DNA from 3 places in the Peribacillus sp. NPDC058002 genome. Region 3 is predicted to be linked to each of the others. Evidence: riboswitches for the same ligand, from Rfam matches in the RefSeq annotation. Region 3 holds a riboswitch; each other region holds the start of a gene.
What was found. A riboswitch is a leader RNA that binds a small molecule or an ion and turns the genes downstream of it on or off. The one in region 3 is predicted to bind S-adenosylmethionine.
Positions count from the first base shown of each region.

Region 1: linked by a shared signal. The riboswitch ahead of mtnK (S-methyl-5-thioribose kinase) and the one ahead of ACFVSH_RS17780 (Fur-regulated basic protein FbpA) in region 3 are both predicted to bind S-adenosylmethionine.
Region 2: linked by a shared signal. The riboswitch ahead of ACFVSH_RS18515 (bifunctional homocysteine S-methyltransferase/methylenetetrahydrofolate reductase) and the one ahead of ACFVSH_RS17780 (Fur-regulated basic protein FbpA) in region 3 are both predicted to bind S-adenosylmethionine.

Region 1 covers NZ_JBHVQU010000222.1:164-5,512, forward strand. Annotated here, with positions in the region: partial or broken gene ACFVSH_RS22095 (LCP family protein) at 1-708, shown strand, start outside; gene mtnA (S-methyl-5-thioribose-1-phosphate isomerase) at 865-1,911, opposite strand; gene mtnK (S-methyl-5-thioribose kinase) at 1,926-3,128, opposite strand; SAM riboswitch class I at 3,207-3,360, opposite strand; gene ACFVSH_RS22110 (carbon-nitrogen family hydrolase) at 3,432-4,214, opposite strand; gene ACFVSH_RS22115 (pyridoxal phosphate-dependent aminotransferase) at 4,314-5,349, shown strand, end outside.
Region 2 covers NZ_JBHVQU010000131.1:2,706-8,054, forward strand. Annotated here, with positions in the region: gene ku (non-homologous end joining protein Ku) at 81-923, shown strand; gene ACFVSH_RS18510 (MOSC domain-containing protein) at 1,430-2,080, shown strand; SAM riboswitch class I at 2,192-2,290, shown strand; gene ACFVSH_RS18515 (bifunctional homocysteine S-methyltransferase/methylenetetrahydrofolate reductase) at 2,395-4,242, shown strand; partial or broken gene metH (methionine synthase) at 4,235-5,349, shown strand, end outside.
Region 3 covers NZ_JBHVQU010000118.1:1,413-11,842, reverse strand. Annotated here, with positions in the region: partial or broken gene thiD (bifunctional hydroxymethylpyrimidine kinase/phosphomethylpyrimidine kinase) at 1-447, opposite strand, end outside; gene thiW (energy coupling factor transporter S component ThiW) at 416-937, opposite strand; gene tenA (thiaminase II) at 941-1,630, opposite strand; TPP riboswitch at 1,721-1,826, opposite strand; SAM riboswitch class I at 1,985-2,089, shown strand; gene ACFVSH_RS17780 (Fur-regulated basic protein FbpA) at 2,266-2,454, shown strand; gene ACFVSH_RS17775 (aspartyl-phosphate phosphatase Spo0E family protein) at 2,708-2,902, shown strand; gene ACFVSH_RS17770 (GNAT family N-acetyltransferase) at 2,971-3,477, opposite strand; gene ACFVSH_RS17765 (GDSL-type esterase/lipase family protein) at 3,695-4,396, shown strand; gene ACFVSH_RS17760 (ABC transporter ATP-binding protein) at 4,450-6,267, opposite strand; gene ACFVSH_RS17755 (DinB family protein) at 6,470-6,961, shown strand; gene ACFVSH_RS17750 (M15 family metallopeptidase) at 7,087-7,575, shown strand; gene ACFVSH_RS17745 (acyl-CoA thioesterase) at 7,707-8,249, shown strand; gene ACFVSH_RS17740 (Bax inhibitor-1/YccA family protein) at 8,418-9,053, opposite strand; gene ACFVSH_RS17735 (ABC transporter ATP-binding protein) at 9,547-10,430, shown strand, end outside.

The DNA.
Region 1 (5,349 bases), on a different contig from region 3:
TCTCGATCAGATGTGCTTATCCTGGCAAAATACTTTCCTGAGCAGGAGAAACTGAAGCTGGCTTCCATCATGCGTGATAGTTATGTGAAAATGCCCGGGAATAAGTCAGGATATAACAAAATAAATGCAGCTTATTATTATGGTGGAAGGGAACTGCTTAAGAAAACCATAAAGGAGAACTTCGATATCAAGGTCGATCATGTAGCGGTAATCGACTTCCAGGGATTTGTGAAAATGGTCGATTTACTAGCCCCTGAGGGGGTAGCGGTGAATGTAGATCAGGAAATCATTGATGATATGAGCATTCAAGCAAGTGTTGGCAAAAATGTTTTACATGGTGAGGAAATATTGAAATATGTCCGTTTTAGGCATGACGATGAAAGTGATTTTGGAAGGGTGGAGCGTCAACAAGAAGTCATGATTCAATTAAAAACAGCTTTCGTAAATCAAATCTCATCCTTCGAAGGGATGGCAGCCCTTCCTAGTATCATCGAACAAGGACTCTCGTACCTGGATACAGATATTGGTCTGAAAACATTAATGGAAATGGGTCCAAAAGCCTTCTTCCATACACCGGACACCGTCGAAACCTTAAGGGTTCCAGTGGAAGGGAGCTTTAAAGATGAAATATATCCCCAGTCCGGAGCGGTTTTGCAAATAGATTTCACTAAAAATAAAAAGGCACTTCAGGAGTTCTTTTCAAAATAATAAGAACTATTATGAACAACCTTATATTAAGTGAATATGTTCGAATTCACTTGAATTATTGTATTATAGACCTCGTAAGAATATTCATAATCATCTATAAAAAACGAGAGGGATAAAAATCCTTCTCGTTTTTTATCACCAATAAAGGAACCTGGATCAATTAACAAAATGCGGAATGTTTTTATTGAAATCCGGTGTTATGATGCCGTTTTCGGTAATGATGCTCGTAATAAGATGATTTGGTGTAACGTCAAAGGCTGGATTGAAAGTCTTCACGTTTTCCGGAGCGATCCTTACACCTTGAATGGAGGTGATTTCCGCTTCATTCCGTTCTTCGATCGGGATGGATGTGCCTGATTCGATGGAAAGGTCGAATGTGCTTGATGGTGCGGCCACATAAAAGGGGATGCCAAAGTGCTTGGCTAATATGGCCAATCCCAATGTCCCGATTTTATTGGCTGTATCTCCATTAGCCGCAATCCTGTCTGCCCCGACGATAATTCCATTTATCCGTTTCTGGTGAATCGTATGTGCAGCCATATTATCTGAAATTAAGGTGACATCAACCCCCGCTTGCATCAATTCCCAAGCCGTCAAACGCGCACCTTGCAGGACAGGCCTGGTTTCACATGCGTATACTTTTAACGGAAAGTCCCTTTCTTTAGCCAGGTGGAAAGGAGCCAAGGCTGTGCCATACCGAGCTGTGGCAATTCCCCCAGCATTGCAATGGGTTAGTATGGAATCTCCTCTAGTGAATAAGGATAAACCATGTTCCCCGATTTTCCTGCACATTTCTTCATCTTCAGCAAAGATGGCTTTAGCCTCCGATACAAGTGCTTCCTTTGCAGCTGAAATGCTTTGCGCAGCATGCAAGGTGTTCTCCATCCTCCTTAACGCCCAAAAAAGGTTTACTGCAGTTGGCCTTGAAGAGGCGAGTTTTTCAATATGCCTCGTTACATTTCTCTTGAAATCCCCTAATTCAGCGGTTGTTTCCTGTTTGGCACCAAGTGCAACACCAAATGCTGCCGTCAGTCCAATTGCTGGCGCACCGCGAACTTTTAATGTCAAAATGCTGTCATATACATCATTAACTGAATGAAGTTCAATAAATTCAGTTATGGAAGGTAGGGCTTGTTGATTTAATAATGTAATATGGGTATCATCCCAGTGTACCGAATAGGGTAAGGGTGCTAGTGTAGTCATGTGCAGGGCTCCTTTTAAATGATTGAATAAGATGGCAGTGTACGTTGCTTCAACGCTTCAATGACAGCTGGAACATCTAATTCATCCCGTTTTTTAATTAAAAATGCACCAATTTCCAACGTTGCCGTTTTGGCAGCAATCCTTATCTCTTTATTTTCAATGACGTTTAAATCGGCAACATGGGAAAGGCCAATGGTTCGCCGAATCAGTTCACAGCCGGCAAAACCGAAGGCATCTTTTTTGAATTTTGTCAGTAAGTAAGGCAGATAACCTTTCACATGGCGGAATGGGCTTTTATTTTGACCTTCCCATAAGTCGGTATAAGTTTCTTCAAAGGCATTCCAAAATTCATGAAGGTGTGTGAAAATCTCTTCCTTTCCAGCGCCATTGCGTGTGACTGCCTGGAAGAGAAGGTTGGCGGTGTATTGACCAAGGTCAAAACCAACGGGTCCATAAAAAGCGAATTCCGGATCAATAACCTTTGTTTCAGTTTCACTTGCAAATATACTTCCAGTATGTAAATCTCCATGAAGTAAGGCTTCCTGCTCGGTTTCAAAGCTTTGTTTCAGCTTAGCGACCTCAAGTATCACTTCTTGATCATTCCAGATAATTTTGGCGGCATCAGTCAATTCCACCTCGAAGTCTCCTGGGAGTTCCTCAAAAAATGGATCTGTGAAAATAAAGACCTCAGTGATTTTGCAGAGTTCTGGATTCGTGAAATGTCGGGCCACTTCCTTTTTCGCAGATGGTTCTAGATGATAATCGGATGTATAAAATGCCGTCTTAGCAACAAACTCACCAATATGCTGTGAAAGCAATGGATATGAATCGCCATCGATCAATCCTGTTCTAACGATTTTCAAGTGCGATAAATCCTCCATGACCGTGATGGCAAGCTGTTCATCCGAATAATAGACTTGCGGTACGAATTCAGGGCAATAACTTTTGAAATGAATCAGCGCATTCGCTTCAATGGCAGCCCTTTTCAATGTCAGCGGCCAGCTTTCACCAAGTACCTTGGCATAAGGGACCGCTTGTTTGATGATTATTCCTTTATTTGTGTGCATGTCTGTAACATGAAAAACATAATTTAAGTTTCCATCGCCGATTTCTTTACACTTTAAACTTGCATCCGCATTGACCAACCCAAGTTTTTTTGCAAGGGTTATAGCTGTTTCGTTTGTCAATCTCTTAAAATTTGAATGGTTTTGAGTCATTCTTTTTCCCTCCAGAATCAAAATAAGAATAAAAAAGCCTCTTTCATATAGAAAGAGGCAGAAGTTTTGGCTTCGGACCTCTTATCTTCCAGAAAATGAATTCTGGTGGAATTAGCACCGTGCTCTGTGGATTTTATAATCCGGCGGTGAATCCGCCCCATTTCACAATGGTATTACAGTCGGTTGCTGGGCTTCATAGGGCCTTTATCCCTCAGCCTGCTCTTGATAAGAGTAAATGTTTTCTGAAATTTTAATCTTCGGGAAAATAATAACAACCTTTTGAATAGTTTGTCAATGGGTAAATTAATAAAAATCAGGGCGGCGATCTTCGAATACAGGTATTTTGTTTCGGGCTTCCGTAACTTTATTGAAATCCAAGGTGCCTGTCAAGAGTTCGTTTCCTTCTCCGGCTTCACTAATGAGATTCCCCCATGGATCAATAATCAAGGAATGACCAGCAAATGTATTATTGACATCCGAACCTGAACGATTAACGGCTACAACATAGGCTTGGTTCTCGATGGCACGGCTAATCAATAAGGCTCTCCAGTGATCGAGTCTCGGCTTTGGCCATTCCGCCGTTACGAATAGAACTTCGGCGCCTTGAACGGTATGGGCACGCTGCCATTCAGGGAAACGGATGTCATAACAAATGAATCCAGCACATATTTTTTCATCAAGAGTAAATAAACCATCTTTTTCTCCTGGCTGCAGGAAATGATGTTCATCCATTAACTGAAATAAGTGTAGCTTATCATATTCTTTAATGAGATTCCCATGTTTATCGATGATGATCATCGTGTTATAGATTCCCTTGCTTGTCTTTTTCGCGATGGAACCGCCTATGATGTGAATTTGGTGTTTTTGTGCCTGTGTTTTTAAAAATTCAATCGTTTTTTCTGCCTCGTGATCAGCAATCTCATTTAACCTGGTCAAGTCGTATCCTGTTGTCCAAAGCTCCGGTAAAATGACGATATCGGGTTCTGACCGTGTTGCTTTTTCCAACCATTGTTCTGCAACCTGAAAATTGATATCCGGTTGACCAAAGGCTATATCCATTTGAATACAAGCTATTTTCCATTTCATCGATTAAAACCTCCACATGTAAAAAATGCTTTACAAGACTATGATAAACATATATCATTTGTGACTAGAATTTCAAGAAATTTCAGAGAAGGTGTATAAATGTTGCAATTCGAAAAATCCGGCCAGCTTCAGGACCTGCCCAAGCAGTTTTTTGCTTCACTAGTCGCAAAAGTCAATGCAATAACGGAGCAAGGACATGATGTCATTAATTTAGGCCAGGGAAACCCTGATCAGCCGACGCCAGAACATATCGTGAAAAGTTTGCAGTCGGCTGCTGAAAAAACGATTAATCATAAATATTCGCCATTCCGGGGACATCAATATTTAAAAGATGCTGCCGCCGTCTTTTATGAACGAGAATACGGTGTCAAGCTGGATCCGAATAGCGAAGTGGCGATTCTCTTCGGGGGGAAGGCAGGTCTTGTCGAACTGCCGCAGTGTTTATTGAATCCAGGTGATACGATCCTAGTTCCAGATCCCGGCTATCCCGATTATCTTTCCGGAGTTGTTTTAGCCCGGGCAAAGACCGAACTCATGCCTCTGACAGAAGAAAATGGTTTTCTTCCGAAATATGATGAAATACATAAAGAAGTACTTGATAAAGCCAAAATGATGTTCTTGAACTATCCGAATAATCCCACAGGTGCTTCTGCAACTGATAGTTTCTTTGATGAAACCGTCTCCTTCGCAAAAGAGCATTCCATTTGTGTGGTCCACGATTTCGCTTATGGCGCGATCGGATTCGACGGAAAAAAACCGATAAGCTTTCTCCAATCGGAGGGAGCGAAGGATGTAGGAATAGAAATATACACACTATCGAAAACATACAATATGGCAGGATGGAGAGTAGGCTTCGCAGTGGGGAATAAGAGTGTAATAGAAGCTCTTGAACTATTGCAAGACCATCTTTATGTGAGTCTTTTCCCGGCGATACAAGAAGCTGCGGCAAGTGCTTTGCTTGATTCGCAGAGCTGTGTAGAGCAGTTAGTGCAGATGTACGAAGGACGAAGGAATGTTTTCATTGAGGGATTGAGGGCAATCGGCTGGGATGTCAAAGCGCCTGCGGCATCGTTTTTTGCCTGGCTCAAGGTACCTAAAGGTTTTACGTCAGAGAGTTTTGCAGACTATTTATTAG
Region 2 (5,349 bases), on a different contig from region 3:
TTGTTTTTTCGGTTTTTTTTGAACAAAGGGGAATAATAAAATTGTTCTTCTCTTTAAAAATAAGTTATGAGGTGACGAATATGCATACGATGTGGAAGGGGAGCATATCATTCGGTTTGGTGAACATTCCGATCAAACTTCATGCTGCAACGGAGGATAAGGATATTTCTTTGAGGACGTTGCACAAGGAATGTCATTCACCGATTAAATACGAAAAGGTTTGCCCGGTATGCCAGAAAGAAGTGGGGAAGGATGATATAGTCCGCGCTTTTGAGTATACAAAGGGAAAGTTTGTTGTATTGGAAGACAATGAACTAGAACAACTGAAAAAACAAAACGAAGAAAAAGCCGTGGAAATCGTGGATTTCGTTAAAATTGAAGAAATAGATCCCATTTATTTTAACCGGAGTTATTACATGTCTCCTAATGACGGAGGGATAAAAGCTTATTCCCTTTTGAGACAGGCACTCAAGGAATCGAATAAGGTAGGGCTAGCGAAAATCATCATTCGCTCCAAAGAACAAATGGCGGTAATCCGAGTCGTTGATAATACCTTGGTGATGGAAACGATTCATTATCCGGATGAAGTTCGCCCCACAGCGGATGTTCCGAATATTCCTGCCAACGATACCATTGTAAAAAAAGAAATCGATACTGCCGTATTATTGATAGATCAATTAACGACTACTTTCGATCCGACAAAATACACCGATGACTATCGAACCGCGTTACTTGAATTGATTGAATCAAAGAAAGCAGGACAGACGACGATTCCAGCCAAAACAAAAGAACCAATTTCCAACAATGTAACCGATTTAATGGAGGCATTACAGGCATCCATTGACCGTACGAAACATGATGAAACGGAAATGAAAAAGACGACCCGAAAGAAAGTGGCACCGAAAAAAAAGAAGCAAGCTTAAACAGGAAGCTGAGCGGAAGACACATGATGTCGCTCGGCTTTCTGCTTGTTTTAGCAAGGTAATTTGCTTTCTATATGGTAAAGAAAGTGAATTAATAGGGGGGAGATTTACATAGGTAAGGAAAGTGCAAATATGTAAGTGGATCACGATGTAAGAAACAGAATGGAAATAAAAGAAAATGGTGGATGGAAATGAAGGCAAAAAAATTCGCTCCCTAAAGAGCGACAATGAGGAATTCAATCGTGAAAATCAACATATAGGCGAACGGTTGTAGTTTTCGACTATATATTGTGTTCATATTCTACCATATTTAATTCTGAAATAGCAACAAAATTACTGAAACTAACCTATGAATTTTTCTGGAAATCAATGATATTTCCCCCATTTAACGGCTATGAGGCTTTTGCATTTTCATATTCTTATAAAAAACTACAGTATAAAATGGACTTTTAGTATAATTTATACATACAGGATGATATAAATTAAATATGAATGGAAGATGCAAAATGGAAAATGGAAAAATCAAAGCACTTCATGCCGGGAAGCCGAAACAAGAAATTTTTTCAAATATCGAAATCTATTCAGCAATGGATAAACAAGAACAGGATAATGTGACAGTGACTAAATCAGGTATAATTGGTGATGGGGTTGGTAATGTAAAGTTCCATGGAGGTCCTGATCGCGTTTTGTGCTTTTACCCCTTTGAGCATTATTCAATATGGAATGAAAAATTCTCTAAAAAACTGGAAATCCCTGCATTCGGTGAAAATTTAACCGTAGCGGGGATGAGGGAAGAAACAACATATATTGGCGATATTTATCAAATAGGCGAAGTGATTGTTCAAATTAACCAGGGGAGGATACCTTGTTCGACCATTTCCCATTTCAATCAAGAACCTAAGTTTTTGGAACTCGTGCTGAAAACGAGTTTCACTGGTTATTTTGCAAGAGTACTTCAAGAAGGAACGATAAATAAACAAAACGATATTGTGCTGATAGATCGTTTGCAGGAAAAAATTTCAGTTCATTATGCAGCAGAGGTACTCCTTCATAAACGAGATGGGCTGGAAGGCGCAAAGGCTTTACTTACACTAGACTCGTTAGCGGAAGACTGGAAACAAAGGATTTTGAAGAGGGTTCAAGCTGCAAAAGGGTGAATGATTTTTGCAAAAGTGAAAAAAATGTCGATCAGGTATTGAAATTGACAGATTATTAATGTAAATTAAATATAATCAAATTTTGAAATCTTATGAAAATTATATAAATGGATCTTATCGAGAGAGGTGGAGGGACTGGCCCGAAGAAACCTCAGCAACCAGCTTAGGCAAAGGTGCTAAATCCAGCAAGCAGAGCTTGATAGATGAGGAGAATGTTTCAAAAAACCTTCTTCTTTGAGAAGGTTTTTTTTCCTTTTCTCTCATACTCATAGAATACGACAAAAACAGGATTGTTTTTGAGAGAGGGTGTAATGATGGATTTTCGTAAAGACGTGAAAGATAGAATACTGGTTGGGGAAGGGGCAATGGGGACCTTATTGTATTCAAATGGCATCGATCAATGTTATGAGGAATTAAACTGTACGAACCCAGATCAAATAGAGTCCATCCATCGTGCCTATCTGGAAGCCGGTGCAGATATCCTTCAATCGAATACATACGGAGCCAATTTCAACAAATTGAAACGGTATGGAATTGAAGATGAAGTAAGCAGAATCAATCGCCAGGGAGTCATTCTTGCTAAAAAAGCGGCAAAAGGAAAGGCATACGTCTTCGGTACCATAGGGGCACAGCGGAGCATCAGGAAATCGGATTTAAGCATGGAAGAGATAAAACGGGGTTTTCGTGAACAGCTATACAGTCTTTTGATGGAAAACCCTGATGGGATTCTCTTGGAAACATTTTATGACCTGGAAGAACTGGAAACCGTCCTGCAAATCGTTAAATATGAAACTGGACTGCCGATCATAGCAAATGTTTCGATGCATGAACTGGGAAATCTTCAAAATGGAATCCATTTAAATGAAGCTTTTCAAAAACTTGAGCAACTGGGTGCCGATGTTGTTGGGGTGAATTGCCGTCTCGGTCCACATCATATGATTCGGGCCTTGGAAGAAGTGAGTTTGCCAAAGCAAGCATCAATTGCCATATACCCAAATGCCAGCCTCCCGGATTATGTGGATGGAAGGCTCGTCTATAAAGCTGTGCCGGAATACTTCGGTTCAAGTGCCCTAGAACTTCGTGAGCAGGGGGCCGCGATCATAGGAGGGTGCTGTGGAACGACTCCGCTGCATATTCAAGCTGTAAAGAATGCGATTGGAAGTTTGGCTCCTGTGAAAGAGAAATTTACGAAATCCCGTGAAATAGAAATAATTGAAGTGAATGATAGAGAATTGGAACGTCCCCTGTTCGAAAAGGCCAAAACAGAAAGGACGATTCTAGTTGAACTTGATCCTCCGAAAAAGTTAGGTATAGAGAGCTTCATGACTGGTGCCGAGGTTTTGAAAAAAGCAGGGGTCGATTCCATTACATTAGCCGATAATTCGCTTGCCTCACCAAGGATATCGAATGATGCACTGGCCAATTTACTGAAGAACCAATTGAATATAGAGCCAATGGTGCATATAACATGCCGTGATCGAAATTTGATTGGACTGCAGTCACATTTAATGGGTCTGCAAACGGTGGGTCTGAACGAAATATTGATCATCACCGGAGACCCTTCAAAAATTGGGGACTTCCCGGGCGCCACTTCGGTTTATGATTTATCTTCCTTTGACCTAATAAGTATGGTCAAACAATTTAATGAAGGTCTTTCCTATTCGGGTCAAAGTTTGGGCCAACGGGCAAATTTCAAAATTGCTGCAGCGTTTAATCCCAATGTGAAATATCTGGATAAAGCGGTACTGAGAATGGAAAAGAAGATTGCCTGCGGTGCCCAATCCTTCTTGACACAGCCAATCTATTCTGTGGAGCAGATCGAAGAAGTATATGAAGCCACAAAACATTTAGAAACCCCGATCTTCATCGGTATCATGCCCTTGACAAGCACCAGGAACGCCGAATTCATCCATAATGAAATCCCAGGCATCAAATTGCCTGATAATGTTAGAAGAGCCATGGCGTTAGCGGGGGATGACCCTGTAAAGTCGAGGATTGAAGGAGTGAATATCGCGCGAGAGCTAGTGGACGCGGCAAGGGAAAAATTCAAGGGCATATATTTAATCACTCCGTTCCTTCGCTATGAAATGACGGCGGAACTTACGAAATATATTAGAAAAGTCGATAGTAAACATACATCAGAGGTGGCAGTACATGAATAAAAAAGCGATTCAAGATCAGTTAAATTCTAAAATACTCCTTCTTGACGGGGCGATGGGAACCATGCTTCAAGCGGAGAATTTGACGGCAGGGGATTTTGGAGGGGAACAATTCGAGGGCTGCAATGAATATTTATCATTGACGCAACCGGAAATCATCCAATCCATTCATGAAAAATATTTAGCAGCGGGTGCAGACATCATTGAAACAAATACCTTCGGAGCGACCAGCATCGTACTGGAGGAATACCAAATAAGCACTATCGCCTACAAGCTAAATAAGATTTCAGCTGAGCTTGCCGTTAAAGCTTGTGAAAAGTACTCCAATGATGAATGGCCAAGGTATGTAGCTGGCTCGATGGGTCCAACTACAAAAACGCTTTCCGTAACGGGAGGAACGACTTTTGATATTTTAACCGATTCCTATGCAGAACAGGCACTCGGTCTCTTGGATGGCGGGGTAGACTTGTTATTGGTGGAAACCTGTCAGGATATGCTTAATGTCAAGGCTGCCTTTTCCGGAATCAAAGCAGCATTCGCTAAAACAGGAAAAGATGTGCCTGTCATCATATCAGGGACAATCGAACCGATGGGCACTACACTTGCTGGCCAGTCCATCGAAGCTTTTTATTTATCGGTTGAACATATGAAGCCCGTTGCTGTCGGCCTTAATTGTGCAACAGGGCCGGAATTCATGATAGACCATATCAGGACACTTGCAGATATATCAAATAGCGCCATTAGCTGTTATCCGAATGCCGGGCTCCCTGATGAAGAAGGGCACTATCATGAGTCACCTACTTCACTGGCAGAGAAAATGAAGCAATTTGCCGAAAAGGGATGGATCAATATCATTGGTGGATGTTGTGGTACGACACCAGAACATATTAAAGAACTTTCCAGGGTCCTCGAAGGCATGAAACCCCGTACAATTACGGAAACAGCCCATGGTCATGCCGTATCGGGCATAGAGCCGCTAATTTATGATGATTCAATGCGGCCTTTATTCGTAGGTGAAAGAACGAATGTTATCGGTTCCCGAAAATTCAAGGAGCTGATACGCGGAAAGCATTATGAGCCAGCTGCCGAAATTGCACGATCCCAGGTAAA
Region 3 (10,430 bases):
AATCGACAAGCCAGTAAGTACTTCCGCTTCCGGTACATTAGGGGTTACAAGTGTTGCAAGCGGAAGCAAATCCATTTTTAAGGCAGAGACAGCCTTTTCGTCGAGCAAATGATGACCGCTTTTGGAAATCATGACAGGGTCAAGGATAACGATGGCAGGCAAGAAGGTTTTAAGGGACGCAGCGACAGTTTCCACGATTTCTTTTGATCCTAGCATGCCTATTTTTACTGCATCGACAGGAATATCTTCAAAGATAGCTGCAATTTGATCTGATATGATTGCTGTTTCAATTGGCTGTACTGAACGGACTTCCATTGTATTTTGTGCGGTTACGGCTGTGATGGCAGACATTCCAAAGACACCATGTGCAGAAAATGTTTTTAAATCCGCTTGTATTCCTGCGCCGCCCCCTGAATCAGAGCCTGCGATGGTTAATGCTGTTTTCATAAAAAAACCCCTTCATATAATTATTTTTTAGAAGTATTTTAAGTAATATGAATGCTAAAATCGCACCAGCGAATGAACTGAGCATAAAAGCCGGTAAAAAACCAAAGAGCGCAGCTTTTTCCCCCAATAGGAGGAGGGCAAGTGGATAACAGGCTAGGGAACCGAGAATACCGGTCCCGATCACTTCCCCTAAACAGGCAAATTTTAAGCTTTGTGTTTTTCGGTAAAGGATGGCAGCCAAAAGTGCACCGATCATGCTACCGGGAAAGGCGAAAATTGAACCGGTACCAGACATGTTTCTAATGATGGAAACTAAAAAAGCTTGTGTCACTGCATAAGCTGGCCCCAATAGAACGGCCGTCAGGACATTTGCCAGATGCTGAATAGGAAAGACCTTTGCAAATCCTGCAGGAATGAAAATAAATGAACTGGTCAGCGTCGTAATAGCCGTGATCATGGCAGTCAACGTCAGTTTCTTGACAGGATTCATCATCTACAGCGGCCAATCTTGCTCATTATGAACCATATCCCAAAATAAATATTCATATCGGGAAGTAACCAAAAAGTGCTTTTCTAATCTAAGAAGTTCCTTTTCTGGCATGCCTTCCGTCAATTCTTCCAACAAAGCGATCAGCCATTTATGTGCTTCCCCGAATTCAGGAGATGAATAGGACCTTATCCAATCTGCGTAGCGATTGTTTTCCAATGCTGCTCCATTTTGTTCTTTCAGTAGCAAACCGATTTCATAATAATCCCAAGCGCAGGGCAGAAGACAGGCGATCAAGTCTGCCAAAGTCCCATGCTGAGCTGCATTTAGCATATAGCCTGTATAGGCTAGAGTCGTTGGAGTAGGTTCTGTATCTTCCAATTCCTTGGAAGTGATCCCGAATTCGGAAGCATAATGCCGATGAATATCCATTTCCACTTGAAGGGTTTCATTTAAAATACTCGCAAACTTTGCCATGGTTTCGATGTTATGAGCTTTGATTACACCTAAAGCAAAGAGCTTGGAATAATCCATGAGATAGATATAGTCCTGCTTCAGGTAATAGGCAAATTTCTTTTCAGGAAGCGTACCATTTCCAATTGCCTGGACGAAGGGATGTGAATGGTTCCTTTTCCAAATCTCTTTTGACCGTGCATGTAGTCTATCACTGAATGTTTCTAATTTAACATTCTCCATTGTTCATCCTCCTTTAGAATGGATCCCTTTGTTCATGAAAAAACCCCGTTCCTGAATACGGAACGGGGTAGATGGATATAGTCTGAAAATGGACGATATCATCCACTTCCCTCCGCCGGTATGAGCCGGTTCAGGTTCAAAGGGTCCGGAACTAATTCCATCTCAGTCTTAAAAAAAGACTCCCCTAGTGGTGTGAATTGTATGTAATTACTGACATCATATCAGAAAGACAAGAAAATGCAACCTGCATTTAAAAGAGGGACCATTTTATGTCCAGGAAAAAAGGGAGAACCAGGTAATTGACTTTTGATGGTTATTAGGATAAAATCATGTCTACATCATTTATATATCGATTTCTTATCCAGAGAGGTGGAGGGACTTGGCCCAAAGAAACCTCGGCAGCGGACCCGTTTTGGGAACTGTGCTAAATCCAACAAGCATATGCTTGGAAGATAAGAAGAGCCGTACGGACACTGTCAGCCTCTTCTTGAATTAGAAGGGGCTTTTATTTTTGGGAAATAACGTTTAGTGACATAATAGAAAAGGTATATATAATTTGGTGAAAATAAAACAAGTTGATAAAGTTTAGCTAACTAGAAGCAGGCTCTAGGATGACTAGGAAAGGAGCCATTTACATGGCAGAATTATTTAAGAGGATCGAACAGAGGAAGGCAAAGCTTATTGAAGAGTTATTGGCCAATGGAGTATACAAAACCTCTGATGAAAGGCACCTTTATGATGCCCCATTAAAAGTACTTGAAGATGAATATAAGATTGTTATAAATAAACCAAATACCGAGTCACCTTCTGAATGGATGACATAGTAAACGATGGACTATAGTTTGGGTTCTTGGATAAGAGATATGATGTAAGCATTCACAGTCTACACTAGTGGATGCTTTTTTGCGTTTAATAGAAAATGACACAAAATATACATAATTACAGGATTAATAGTCATTTTGTCACATTCATCCTTTAAAATAACACATTTAATTTCCGAAAAATAGTTGATTTTAACTAGTATATTCATTATGATGAAAGTGTAAAAAAATTGAATAAATGGGAGGTGGCTATATAATGCCTTGCCTTAAGGTAACTATAGAAAAAATAGAAGAGAAAAGAAAAGAAATGATTAACTTGGCAGCAATTTACGGCTTATCAAGTCTGCTAACTGTTCAAGCCAGTCAAGAATTGGATACGCTATTAAATGCGTTAACAAGTAAAAGAGATTGTGAACATTTTTACCTCCAGAAAGCATATAGGTATTTTTAAATTAGCCAATTCGCACTCGATTAATATGAAAAAGCTACTGCTCAAGGCAATAGCTCTAAAGATTGATATTACATATCGACACGTTTACCAAGAATGAGCAAATCCCGCTCAATCCCATCCAACTCGGCAACTTGAGGTAAATGTGCCCATTCTTCAAACCCGAATTTGGAAAAAAGCTTAAGGCTTGGTGTATTGTGGGCGAAAATGAAACCCAATAGAGTCTTAACACCTAATTTTGGACTCCATTCAATTGCCTTTTGAATCGAAGTTTGTCCGATTCCTTTTCCCCGGAAATAATCATCTATATAAATGCTGATTTCGGCAGTGGAATTATATGCCGGTCGGCCATAGAAGGATTGAAAGCTCATCCATCCAGCAGTTTTCCCTTCTATAGTAATGATAAATAGCGGTCTACTTTCTGAATGATGTTCCTCAAACCATTTAACCCTCGATTGGACGGATACAGGCTCCGTATCTGCCGTGACCATTCTTGAAGCAATTGTTGAATTATATATTTCAACAATTCTGGGTAGATCGGATAGTCCTGCCTCTCTAAACGCTATGAGCTCTTCCATGATTTAAACTCCTAACTATCATTTATTCAATCTCCAGAATGAAGGGTAATCCCGTATTTTGTTTAAGGGACGGTGAATGACACCCAATCCATTGAAAGTTTTATATTATCATACACTCTTGAATCTTTATCTGACAATTTTTTTATGTTAAGACTGTAGATTTTTTGGGTATGTAAAAAAATAAATACTTCTAGTAAAGAGACAAGAGGAGAATCAAATGAAAAAATTGGCAGGTTTATTGATTATAGTACTCGTTATATGTTTTGCTGCGTATGAATTTCAGGCCTCGGAGTCAGAAGATGTGCAAAGGGTGATGGCTTTTGGAGATTCATTAACCTATGGAAAAGGAGATAAGGATGGGGAAGGATATATAGAAGGCCTTGAGGATGAATTGAATAATCCGCAATCGGAACAAAAAGTGAGTTTTTGGAATTACGGTATAAAAGGCCAGGAAACGGATGGGGTGATGAAACAGCTTGATGATTACCGCATTAAAACGAAACTTGATGAAGCCGATACTTTCATCGTTTTTATTGGAACGAATGACTTGATCAATAGTAACGGAGGGAACTTGGAGAAAATAAGTGACCGAAAAATCATTGAGGGAAAACGGGAGTATATCGACCATCTCAAAAAGATTACATCAACCTTGATAGAGGCAAACGAAAAGGCGGATATTCTGGTAGTAGGACTATATAACCCAATAAAAGACAATCAAAAACTTGAAAAGCTCATTCGTGATTATAACCTGTCAATAAAGGGAATAGCGGATAAAGATAAAAGGATGTTATTCATTCCTACAAATGATCTTTTTGAAGGTAAAAAGAAAACAGAGTATTTCAGTGATAAGTTACATCCGAATGAAAAAGGGTATCAGCTCATTGCGAACCGGGTTTTGGAAAGTTATGATTTCAAATGAAAGCAAAAATGCACAGGAAGGCTTCCTGTGCATTTTTGCCCTCTAAGAAGTAGCTAGGAATTTGATATCGCTTTAAGTTGAGGGAACTGTAAGTCATGGAGTTGCTTGTATCTGCCGTTGTTTAGCAATAATTCTTCATGTGTTCCTTTTTCATGAACCTGCCCTTTTTCCAGAACGATAATTTGATCCGCATCATGAATGGTCGATAAACGATGTGCAATTACTATTGAGGTCCGCTTTTTCATTAAACGTGACAATGCTTGCTGGATCAAATGTTCGGATTCTGTATCCAAGGCCGCCGTTGCTTCATCGAGAATGATGATTTGCGGATTTTTCAAAAGTGCCCTAGCTATGGCAATGCGCTGTTTTTGTCCGCCTGAAAGCTTGACTCCGCGCTCTCCAATCTGAGAATCATAACCATCAGGAAAGGCACTGATAAAGTCATGCGCATTTGCCGCTTTGGCGGATTCGATGATTTCAGCATCTGTAGCATCAAGTTTGCCATACACGATGTTATCACGAATGGAGCCATTGAATAAAATGATATCCTGGGAAACAATCCCCATTTGTCCCCGTAATGATTTCAGTGACACATCCTTGATATCATGACCATCCATTTTAATCGTGCCATCTTGCGGATCATAAAATCGGATCAAAAGGCTCGTGATGGTCGATTTTCCAGCGCCAGAGGAGCCGACCAGAGCAGTTACTTGACCAGCTTTCATGGACAGGCTTAAATGGCTGAGGACAGGTACACTTTCATCATACGAAAAATCAACACATTGAAATTCGATTTTCCTTTTTATGTAAGGGAGTTCGGTGGCATTTTCCTTGTCACTTATTTCGGGCTGGGTTTCTAATATTTCAGTTATCCGCTCAAAGGCCGCGGCTGATTGCTGGACAATGCTGATGACCCGGCTAAAATTGCGAACGGGACTCTGCAGTAACCTCAAATAGGCGAGAAAGGCCACGATTAACCCTATTGTGAATTCACCTTCCATCACTTGCCAAGCACCGACCACAATGACTGCTACAAGACCGATATTGTTCAATAAATCAATTATCGGGCCGAACATGGAGCGTAGCCGAACGGACTTAAGGTTTGCAGTCATATTTTCCTGATTACGCTCCGCAAACTTCCTTGATTCGAATTCTTCATTTGTAAAAGATTGAATGAGCCGCATTCCTGAAATGGAATCCTGTAACTGGTTGCTGACATCTCCTGCGGAACTTTGCACAGACCTAAATGACATCCTGATGCGTTTCCCGAATACCCTTGTGATATAGAACATGAAAGGGAATGTAAAAAGAAGTACAATGGTCAGCTTCCAGTTAATGAAAAGCATATATACCGCCACGGCAATGAAAGTCACCGTGTCAGTCAAGACTTGAAGCATGCTTGAAGAGATGAGCTGCTGCAGTAAATTAACATCATTGGTCAACCGCGACATTAAGTCACCGGTACGGTTTTTATCAAAGAATTTCATATCCAGTGTTTGAATATGGTCATACATGCTATTCCGTATATCCGTAATAGCCTTTTGACCGACCTTGGAAACGATATAGCTGTTAAAGTAGTTCAGTAAAGCCAATAAAATGGCAGCACAAAGAATTCCTGCACCAATCCAGATTAACGAGTCATATCTTTTTTCAGGAATGATTGTATCAATCGTAAACTGCGTCAACTGGGGGATGGAGAACTCAAGCAATGAAATGAAAAGCATGATACATAAAACCAAAGTGCAAAACTTCCACTTCGATGGGACCCGATTGAACATTTGCTTGAGCATCAACCATATGCTTCCTTTTGAGGGGATTGCATGCATGGTACTGCGGCCTTTGTGGCTGAATGGAATATGTCCTCCACTCATAGCGATCACTCCTATTTAGACTATCCTTGATGTTTTGAAAGTCATTTGAATTAGATGATTTTTGCCTTTATGACTATCATAGAGCTTTTCAAAAAATAGACAACTTTTAAGCGGTTCATTTCAGTCAAAAAGTATAATTATTTTACACGTTCATATAGGACATGGAATAATTAAAGGAGATTAGCGAGGCTGATAAGAGGAGATGCTAATAGTGAATGAAAATGAAAAAGTCAGGGAAGAACTTTTAAATGCGGTCATCGGACTAACGGATGAACAGCTGAACAACCATCCTGAACCAGGAAGATGGAGCATCATGCAGGTTTTGGATCATTTATATTTAATGGAAAGGGCCATAACAAAGGGCATTTCCGATAAATTGAAAAGCGATGATAGCATTCCTACTGTGGATAAACCGATCGAGCTTACTTTAGATCGTGAAATGAAGGTCCAGGCCCCGTCCTTTGTCATTCCGTCAGAATCATACCAAACTTTGAGTGAGATTAAGGAAAAGTTGTCCGAATCCCGAAAAGCTTTTGTACGGGTCGTTGACCATGCAAAGGAAATTGATCTCGAACAAAAATCTTTTCCACACCCTTTGTTTAAAGATTTAAGCTTGAAGCAATGGATCCCATTTGTGGGACTGCATGAAAAACGGCATTTATTGCAAATAGAAGAATTGAAAGCAAAGTTATAAAAGAAGAAAAACTCATCCGTCTTTGGTTGAGTTTTTCACTTTGGGACAGATATTCGTAAAGGAAGGATTTTTCAGTGAAAGCCACTTGGGTAAGGACATGTTTGGTATTGGGCTTTTTCGGATTGATGCTAGGGCTCTTGTCCAAGTATATACTTCCGCCTGATTTAGATGAAATTGAACTGACTGACGAGCTGAATCCAATCGTCGCCGAAAAAAAAGACGAGCTCATTCAACTGGCTAATGACAAAGGCATCCCGATTATCATTACGGCGGGGTTCCGGTCTGTAGCCGAGCAAAATGAACTCTATGAAAAGGGCAGATCAGGCTCGGGCAACATCGTAACGAATGCAAGAGGTGGCGAGTCGCTACATAATTTCGGTTTGGCGATAGATTTTGCCCTCCTTAACAAACAAGGCGAGGCCATTTGGGATATGAATTATGACGGCAACGATAATGGAAAGTCGGATTGGATGGAAGTTGTAACCATCGCTAAAGGGTTAGGTTTTGATTGGGGAGGGGATTGGGCTGGGTTCAAGGATTATCCGCATTTACAAATGACATTTGGCTTGAACCTGCGTGAGCTGCAACAAGGCAAGCGGTCAAAAGGGCAGTGATGTGGGTAGTTTCATTATATGCCGCATAAATTTTGACTAAAAGCAGGAAAATAAGCATGTGAATTGCTTTACAGGTAAGAATTCGATAAAGTGGAATAGTGAGAAATCAGACATAAAGGAGTGCAGTCACCATGGAAGAAACAAAATATTGCCGGGACTCTTTGGTCATAAAAACAAGCCTTGTCCTCCCGCCGGATACAAATAATATTGGTACGATGTTCGGAGGCAAATTAATGGCATATATTGATGATGTAGCGGCTATATCAGCCATGCGTCATGCGCGAAGCAACGTCGTTACGGCATCAACTGATTCTGTCGATTTCCTGCACCCTATTCACGAAGGAAATGCAGTTTGCCTTGAAAGCTTCGTGACTTATACGGGCAGAACATCAATGGAAATCATCGTAAAGGTGATTGCAGAGGATTTAGTTACAGGAGATCGGAATTTATGTGTCATTTCTTTCTTGACATTTGTCGCCATTAATGAAGAAGGTAAACCAATTCCGGTCCCGCGTTTGGTTCCTGAAACAGAGATGGAAATGAATTTAAATGAATCAGCAAAACAACGGGCCCAAATAAGGAAAAAAAGAAGGGAAGATACACAGTTCATTGCAAGTACTTTCGGTGTGAAGCTGCCATGGACCGATCAATCGAAGCCTGGATTATATAAATAAGATACGCATCCCTTCAGCAATCTTATTGATGATTTTAGACCAAATTCATTGTGATTTGGTCTTTTATTAATCGCCATTGGTTTTGGGCATTATCCGTATGGGAAAGAAACGTGAAAAGACGCTTGGATAAGCCCGAGCGTCTTTTTTATGTTTGATCACATCCGCTTTTCAGTCATCGCTTGCTAAAATACCGAAGAAGCGCAAGATGTTAATGAATAGGTTAATGAAATCTAGATATAGATTCAAGGCCATGAGCGGTACTTCTTCGGCTGTTACCCCGTAATGCTTCATTCGGTTGAAATCATATAAAATATAACCACTGAAAACTAAAATCCCAATAAAGGAAAAGACCAGCATGGCTGTAGAGCTTAATGGAGAGAAAATGTTGAAAATGCTAATGACCACTAAAGCTAGCAAGGCCGCAAATAACATTCCGCCCAAGAAAGAAAGGTCCCTTTTCGTGGTTGTGGCATAAACCGCCAGTCCACCAAATACAACTGTAGTCGTAACACCTGCCAGGATCACCACATTTGCCCCTGCAGCCGCTAGGTAGTGTGCAATGATCGGATATGTCGTAATTCCTGAAATCAATGTGAAACTATACAAAAATGTATAACCGATGGCTTTTTTCCTCCGCAATATGAATGCTCCAATCAACATCGCGATCTCAAGTATCGCTAAGGGAAGAAACAAGGATGGCGGAACAAGTGTGCCGAGAGCCATCCCTAAGACGGAAACGGCAAGTGACAAAGCGAACGTCCGCATGACGGACGGCATATATGTTTGTACAGTTTGTGAATACATTCAAACACCTCATCATTTATTTTCTACTGTTTTCTACGAATCTGTTTTAAAAAGGTTTCATGCCATTTAATGAAAATAAAGTGTTTTTTTTTTAGTATTGAAATATATATGAAATAATTACCTGTTTTATGATATCCTTACAAATGTACTAATTTTTCTGAAATATCAAAAAAATAAAATCGGAACCATTCTGCGGTATGTAGAACGACAAGGTCAATAAATAGATATGAACGTTAAGGTTGTTATCTTGGAATAGTAAATTGAAAATTATTGGTTCTTTACATTTAATCGGACTTCAAAACTTTACTGTATAACCGTTATAAAGGAAACGATTTTTTATTGCAGAAAATTATTCTTAAAGTTATAAAATATGAAAAAAATGTGATTATTTTCTATAAAACCTATTGTATAATTGTAAAAAATTGATTAAAATTCTAGATAATTATCAGAAGATTAATTATTTTCCCGATAAAATAGTTTAGGGGGAGCAAGAATGAATAAAGCTATTTTGCAAATAGAGAACCTAACGACCTCATTTCGAATCGGCAACAAATATCATGCAGCGGTGGATGACGTTTCGTTTACGGTGAATGAAAATGAAATTGTAGCAGTTGTTGGAGAATCAGGTTGTGGAAAGAGTGCATTGGCCTTATCTATCATTCAATTACATAATAGGCAGAGAACGAAATCCGAAGGAAATATCAATTATAAAGGTCAAAATCTACTAAAGTTGAATGATGTACAAATGAATAAAGTCCGGGGTAAGGAATTAGGGATGATATTCCAGGAACCTTTAACGGCTTTGAACCCGCTCATGACCATCGGAAAACAGATCGAGGAGAACCTTGATTACCATACTGAACTCTCCAATGCCGAAAAAAAGAACAGGACGATCGAACTTTTGACACAAGTGGGAATTCCATATCCTGAACGGACGTACAAGCAATATCCGCATGAGCTTTCGGGGGGAATGCGCCAAAGGGCAATGATCTCGATTGCCATTGCTTGCAACCCTGCACTGGTCATCGCCGATGAACCCACGACGGCACTGGATGTTACGATTCAAGCGCAAATACTTGATCTGCTGAAAGATATCCAGAGCAGGACAAAAATGGGGATCATCTTAATAACACATGATCTGAGCGTCGTAGCAGAGGTCGCGGACAGGATCGTTGTCATGTATGCAGGTCAGGTAGTGGAAACGGGAAGTGTTAAAGAGATATTCAACAATCCGCTTCATCCATATACGAGGTCGTTATTAAATTCGATCCCTTCTGCTGCAAACGAGAAAAACCGTTTGCACGTTATCGAAGGAATCGTTCCATCGATAGCGAAAATGGATCGGATAGGATGTCGCTTCCAAGATAGGATTCCTTG